DNA from 2 places in the Chelatococcus daeguensis genome. Region 1 is predicted to be linked to the other one. Evidence: predicted binding sites of a transcription regulator. Region 1 holds the regulator's gene; the other holds the start of a gene.
What was found. The regulator PhoB, encoded in region 1, activates phosphate uptake and scavenging genes when phosphate is short. The targets are predictions, from matches to a motif close to TGTCATNNANCTGTCAT.
Positions count from the first base shown of each region.

Region 1 (3,406 bases):
CGCCTCGGATTTTCCCGAAAATCAAAGTGCCGCCCGGGCAGGGGCGGCACCGTCCACAATTTTAGATGGGTCACAGGGACTGTCAATTCAATCGCATTGATACGATCGATCAGCCGGCGCCCGATTGCTGTCACGATCTTGGGGAAAACGCAGATCGGCCGGCGCGAAGCCTTGCTCGTGCCTTCCCTCATATTGTAGCTTCCGAGCCACAGACCACGACATATCGTGTGGCCAATTCCCTATCGGCGCTACCTGCAGCAGGATGCGACGAGGCAAGAGCCTCTTTCGCGCTCCCCTTGCGCGCGCCGGAACGAGCCGGGCGGAGAGAGCGATGAGCGATCAGAGCAATACCTGGAGCGACGAGCGGGTGGAGCTGCTGCGCAAGCTCTGGACCGAAGGCCTTAGCGCCAGCCAGATCGCCGCCGAGCTCGGCGGCGTGACGCGCAATGCCGTCATCGGCAAGGTGCATCGCCTCGGGCTTTCCGGCCGCGCCAAGTCGGCGGCACCGGCGGCCTCCCGGCCGCGGAAGGCCGCGCACACACGCAGCCCGAGCCATCCTATGACGCAGCCATCGGGCCAGACCGTCGTGCGCGGCAACACAGCCCTCGCCGCGGCGCCCGAGCTCGAGACCGAGGCGGTGCCGCAGGAACAGTTCCAGCCCCAGGACGAGGTGGTCGTGCCGCTGAGCGAGCGCGTGACCATCATGGAGCTGCGGGAAGCCATGTGCCGCTGGCCGATGGGTGACCCGACGACGCCGGACTTCCGCTTCTGCGGCGCGCGCTCCCTCCTCGGCATGCCCTATTGCGCGCACCATGCGCGCATCGCCTACCAGCCGGCGGCGGACCGTCGGCGCGAGAAGAAGGTGATGCGCTCCTGACCGGGGACAGAAGCGGCCAGCAAAGAGGCCGGAGCGGGCCGCTCCGGCCTCTTTGCTGGCCGCACCGGGGGATGGCGGCAGCATCGCGCTTCACTCCGCGTGCGAAAAGGTCTCGTCGAAGGAATAGCCGGCGCCGCGCACCGTGCGGATCGGGTCCGGCTTGCGGGCCCGGTTGATGGCTTTGCGCAGGCGTCCGACATGCACGTCCACCGTGCGCTCGTCGATATAGACGTCGTGGCCCCAGACGCCGTCGAGCAACTGCTCGCGCGTGAAGACACGGCCGGGGCTCTGCATCAGGAACTCGAGCAGCTTGAACTCGGTGGGGCCGAGGTGAAGCTCGCGGCCAGAACGGCGTACGCGCCGGGTCTCGCGGTCGAGCTCGATATCGCCGGCGGTGAGCACGGTGGCCACATGGCCCGGCTTGGCGCGGCGCAGCAGGGCACGCACGCGCGCCAGGAGCTCCGGTACGGAGAAGGGCTTGACGACGTAATCGTCCGCGCCGGTCGCGAGACCGCGCACACGCTCGCCCTCCTCGCCCCGGGCGGTGAGCATGATGACGGGCAGCCGTTCCGTTTCCCGGCGGGCACGCAAGCGCCGGCATAGCTCGATGCCGGACAGTCCCGGCAGCATCCAGTCGAGCAGCACGAGGTCCGGGACCTGCTCGCGCAGGCGCACCTCGGCCTCGTCACCGCGCGCGACGGCATCGACGGTATAGCCTTCGGCCTCGAGGTTGTAGCGTAGGAGGAGTGTGAGCGGCTCTTCGTCTTCGACGATGAGGATACGGGGTCCCATCGGTCCTTCCGTGGTGGACGCTGGCGCGTGATCGACACTTACTGCCGGCCGGAGACCGGCACGGTGGTGAAGCTCGAGTCGTCGCTCTTCGGCCGTTCGGCGGCGAGCGGCTTTCCGGTGACAAGATAGTGGATGGTCTCGGCGATGTTGGTGGTGTGGTCGCCGATGCGCTCGATGTTCTTGGCGAGGAACAGGAGATGCGTGCAGAAGCTGATGTTGCGCGGGTCTTCCATCATGTAGGTCAGCAGTTCGCGAAAGATCGAGGTGTAGAGCGCGTCGATGCGATCGTCGCGCTGCCACACGTCGAGCGCGCGGGCCGTGTCCTTCTGCGCATAGGCGTCGAGCACATCCTTGAGCTGGGCCTGCACGAGGTCGCTCATGTGCTGCACGCCACCGACGATCTTCTGCGGCTGCATCTCGTTGCTGATGGCGACGACACGCTTGGCGGTGTTCTTGGCGAGGTCGCCGACGCGCTCGATATCGCCCGCCACGCGGATGGCGGAGACGATCTCGCGCAGGTCGACCGCCATCGGCTGGCGCTTGGCGATGGTGAGCACGGCGCGTTCCTCGACGTCGTGTTGCAGGGCATCGAGCCGCTCGTCGACGGCGATAACCGCCTGGGCGAGGGCTGCATCGCGCCGCACGAGGGCTATCGTCGCATCGCCCAGCATCTTCTCGGCGATGCCACCCATCTCGGCGATCTTGCTGCGCAGGGTATCGAGCTCGACGTCGTACGAGCTGACGATATGATCGGTCATCGTCGGCAATCCTTGTTGCTGCGGCAGCCTCAGCCGAAGCGCCCAGTGATGTAGTCTTGCGTCCGCTTGTCCTGCGGCGCCGTGAAGATCTGCTCCGTCGGCCCCTCTTCCACGAGCTTGCCGAGGTGGAAGAACGCCGTGCGCTGCGAGACGCGGGCCGCCTGCTGCATCGAGTGCGTGACGATGACGATGGTGTAGTTCTCGCGCAATTCGTCGATCAACTCCTCGATCTTTGCCGTGGCGATGGGATCAAGCGCCGAACACGGCTCGTCCATGAGGATGACCTCGGGATTGACGGCGATGGCACGGGCGATGCACAGGCGCTGCTGCTGGCCGCCGGAGAGGCCGGTGCCCGGCGAGGCGAGACGGTCCTTCACCTCCTCATAGAGACCGGCGCGCTTGAGGCTCATGGTGACGACCTCGTCGAGGTCGGCCTTGGAGCTCGTGAGCCCGTGGATGCGCGGCCCGTAGGCGACGTTCTCGTAGATCGACTTGGGGAAGGGGTTCGGCTTCTGGAACACCATGCCGACCTTCGCCCGCAACTGCACCGGGTCGAGATTCCGGTCATAGATGTCGCTGCCGTCGATCTCGATGCGGCCGCTGACGCGGCAGATCGATATCGTGTCGTTCATCCGGTTGATGCAGCGTAGGAAGGTGGACTTGCCGCAGCCGGACGGGCCGATGAAGGCGGTGACCGCCTTCTCAGGAATGTCAATCGAGACATCGTGCAAGGCGTGCTTGTCGGCGTAATAGACGTTGACCTCGCGGGCCACGACCTTCGTCGCTGCCTCGTCCGCGACTTCGGCCACCGTGGCCTTCGCCAGCTCGATGTTCGGCATCGTCGTCATCATTGAGAACTCCCTTCGGCCCGCGACGCGGCTCACCAGCGGCGCTCGAAGCGGCGGCGCAGCAGGATGGCAAGACCGTTCATGATAAAGAGGAAAGCGAGCAGAACCAGGATGGCGGCGGCGGTCTTGGC
Region 1 covers NZ_CP018095.1:521,232-524,637, reverse strand. Annotated here, with positions in the region: gene BOQ54_RS02415 (GcrA family cell cycle regulator) at 332-877, shown strand; gene phoB (phosphate regulon transcriptional regulator PhoB) at 968-1,669, opposite strand; gene phoU (phosphate signaling complex protein PhoU) at 1,708-2,427, opposite strand; gene pstB (phosphate ABC transporter ATP-binding protein PstB) at 2,457-3,275, opposite strand; gene pstA (phosphate ABC transporter permease PstA) at 3,308-3,406, opposite strand, start outside.

Region 2 (3,406 bases), 1.0 Mb from region 1:
GACATAGCGCAGCCTGCGCGAAGTCGGCGCGTCTGACACCAACGTCACCACCGCCGAGCCGCGGGCGACGAGATCGTCGATGGCGGCCCGAACGCGCGGATGATCGAGCGCGATGACCGCAACGCCGTGATAGCGCCCCTCCAGACGCTCGAGCGCGGTGGCTAGAACATCGGGATCGAAGACATCGACATGCAGCATGTCGACAAAGGCCCGCTGGGTGACGAGCCACTCGGCCGCCACTCCCACCTGTTCCTCGAGATTGCTCATGAAGGTGTTGGTGCCCGTCGGCAGGATGAAACAGAAACGGAAGGTCTCCTTGCGCGCCAGCCGCGCAGCGACGGGATCGGGCCGGTAGCCGAGCTTGGCGATGGCCGCCTGCACCTTGGCGGCGGTCTTCTCGCGCACGCCGGGGCGCCGGTTGAGCACGCGGTCCACCGTCGCGAGCGACACGCCCGCCTCCCGCGCGACATCCTCCAGCGTTATCCGTTCGGCGATCATGCTCATGATAGAGGCATGTTGCCCTCATTTTCTGAGGTGCGCAACGCAAGATCACCCCCGGCAAGACAGAAAACGCCCGGCCAGCCTAGCCTCGGAGCAGATGCTCCACCTCCGCCCGGCGGGGGGCGCCGCGGCCACCGCCGAAGCGCGTGCACTTGATGGCAGCGGTCGCATTTGCAAAGCGTACGGCGGGGCGGGGCGCCATGCCCTCCGCCAGGGCAAGGGCGAGCGCGCCATGCCAGACATCGCCGGCCCCCAGGGTATCAATCACATCCACCGCAAAAGCCGGTTCGTGCGCGACCTTGCCGTCCTCGATGAAGAAGACGCCGCCTTCTCCCGTCGTCACGGCAAGCCAGCTGTCACGGAGGCGCGAGGCGAGGCTGCGGAGCCCTTCCCGCGGATCCTCCAGCCCCGTCCGTTCCCGCAACGCCTGTGCGCTGAAGGCGATGTGACTCGCGGCATCGAGGACTCCCGGGTGATCCGGGGCCCGGTCGACGTCGAATACCGCCGGCACGCCGGCCGCGCGGGCTAGCATGAAGATCCGCGCCGCCCCCTCCTGCCAGCGCGTGTCGCCGAGCACGGCGCCGGTTCCCTGCGGCAGCGCCGCGGGAAGGCTCTCCACGGCGGCGGGGTAGCGCGGATCGGAATAGCTGATCACGGTGCGCTCGCCGGCCGCATCGACGAGGATCGCCGACACTGGCGAACGCAGCCCGCCGAGGCGCACGACACCGCTGCAGTCGACGCCCTCGTCCGTGAGCGAGCCCACGATGTCGTCACCGACGCGATCGTCCCCAAGGCGCGCGATGAGTCTGGCCCGGCCGCCGAGGCGCGCGATGGCTACGGCCGCATTGCCGGCGCAACCGCCCGTCGTCACGGCAACATCCCGGGCGCGATATTTCTCTGCCCGTGTCGGCAGCGCGTCTAGTTTGTAGACATAATCGAGGGTGGCGATGCCGATACACAGGACGGTTTGCATTCAGGGCTCGATATGCGGCCGCACGCGTGCGAGACTTGACAAGCGGCGATGCCAGCATGACGGACGCACGTCAAGATGCCTTGCGCGGATCGCGCGCCATTCTAGCCCCTCGGATATATGGGTGGTTTTTTACATCAACGGGATGCATTAATTTGGATAAGTAGAATTTTACTTTATTTTTCGGCATATGAAGAAGCGAACAGGCTCGCTATGAACGATTGCCCTTCCTTTTCCGATGGCTTGCCTCTTGATCGAACAGCTTCCGTACCCGTCTGGCGACAGATCCTGAGCGACATCGAGTTCGAGATTCGCGGCGGACTCGTGGCGTCGGGTCAGAAGCTTCCATCCGAGCTGGAACTGTCGCGGCGCTACGGGGTCAATCGCCACACGGTCCGCATGGCGCTACTCAAGCTGGCGGACAAGGGCCTCGTCGTCTCGCGGCAGGGGGCCGGCGTCTTCGTCACGGACGAGCAGCCGGAATACCGCATCGCCCGCCAACCCAGCACGAGCGAACTCGAGCAGGCCATGAATGATGCGGCCACCGGCGAACTCATCGCCTCCTACCGCCGCCCCACGTCGCACTATCTCGCCGGCCTGCTGCAGATCGACAGGGGCGGCGAGTTGCTGGTGCTGGAGACGCTGCGCCAGGCCGGCTCGCGCCTGTTGTCCTACGGCTATCACTATTTCGACGCCGCCCGTTTCGCCGGCATCGACACCGCCTTCGCCCGACTGCGCAGCCTGTCGGCCACCCTTGCGGAGTTCGACTGCCGCAGACTCCTGCGCCGCGCCACCTGGATCGACACGCGCATGCCCCGCAAGGTCGAGGCGGCGGCGCTCGGCATCGATCTCGACGAGCCGGTGATCGTCCTGAGCTATGTGGACACGGACGGGGAAGGCCGCCCGGTCCTGTTCGGCAACACAGTGCTGCGCGGCGGCACCGTGCGCGTGCGTGTGGAAACGACCTGAGCCTCGCGCCAGATAGACGTGGGCGACGCGCCCTCGCCCGAGCGTCAGATCGGCGACGAGATGCAGGGCGGACACGACTTCGAGCACCGGCAGTTCCGCCACCGGCGCCAGCGCATGCGGGTTGAGCGACAGGGCCGCGAGCCCCGTCCACGGCCCTTCGACGACGACGTCCTCGAGGAAATATACGACGAGTTCGCAGATGCGCGGCGTGCCATCGACATGCGGGATGATCTTGAGCGGGAAGTTCGGCTGCATCAGCGCGGCCCGCACGGCATCGAGACCGGCGCTGCGATGCTTGTAGCCTATCGTTCCGGTCGCCACGCACACGCGGATCTTGTCGGGGCAGATCTTGCCGGGCGAGATCTTGCAACGACCTTTCACTGACGGCAAAACTTTGCCGCAACGCAGCAAAAAGCCGCGGGCGCAGCCGCCCGCGGCTTTTTCATCATGGACGCCCGAAGATCGCCGAGGCTTGCGCCGCCGGTCAGTCGGCGTAGGAAATCATCGAGGCTTCGCGGCCCTTGGCGCCGGCGACAACGCTCATGTTGACCCGCTGGCCCTCGGCGAGATCGGCGATGCCGCCGCGCTGCAGTGTCGAAGCGTGGACGAACACGTCACGGCCACCGTCGTCGGGCTGAACGAAGCCGAAGCCCTTGTCACGGTTGTACCACTTGACCGTGCCCGCCATCTCCTCGGCCGGCCCTTCCGGAATCCGTGGGGCGAAGCCACCACCACCGGCACGCGGGCCACGCGGGGCGCGCGGCTGCGGCGGCAGGTCCTCAAGCTCGAGCACCTCGGCGACCTGGTTGCCCTTCGGCCCCTCGCGCAGGCGCACGACGATGCGTGCTCCCGGCTCGGCCCCGCTGAAGCCGGCAGCTTCGAGCGAGCGCATGGAGAGGAAGGCATCGCCCGACCCGTCCTCGCAGGCGACGAAGCCGAAGCCCTTCTCGGGATTGAACCACTTCA
Region 2 covers NZ_CP018095.1:1,559,494-1,562,899, reverse strand. Annotated here, with positions in the region: gene BOQ54_RS07485 (LacI family DNA-binding transcriptional regulator) at 1-504, opposite strand, end outside; gene BOQ54_RS07480 (PfkB family carbohydrate kinase) at 584-1,474, opposite strand; gene phnF (phosphonate metabolism transcriptional regulator PhnF) at 1,715-2,440, shown strand; partial or broken gene BOQ54_RS07470 (acetoacetate decarboxylase family protein) at 2,444-2,767, opposite strand; gene BOQ54_RS20365 (cold-shock protein) at 2,925-3,406, opposite strand, start outside.
Region 2: a site for PhoB is predicted at 1,531-1,547, ahead of phnF (phosphonate metabolism transcriptional regulator PhnF). Genes of this name have one in related genera too.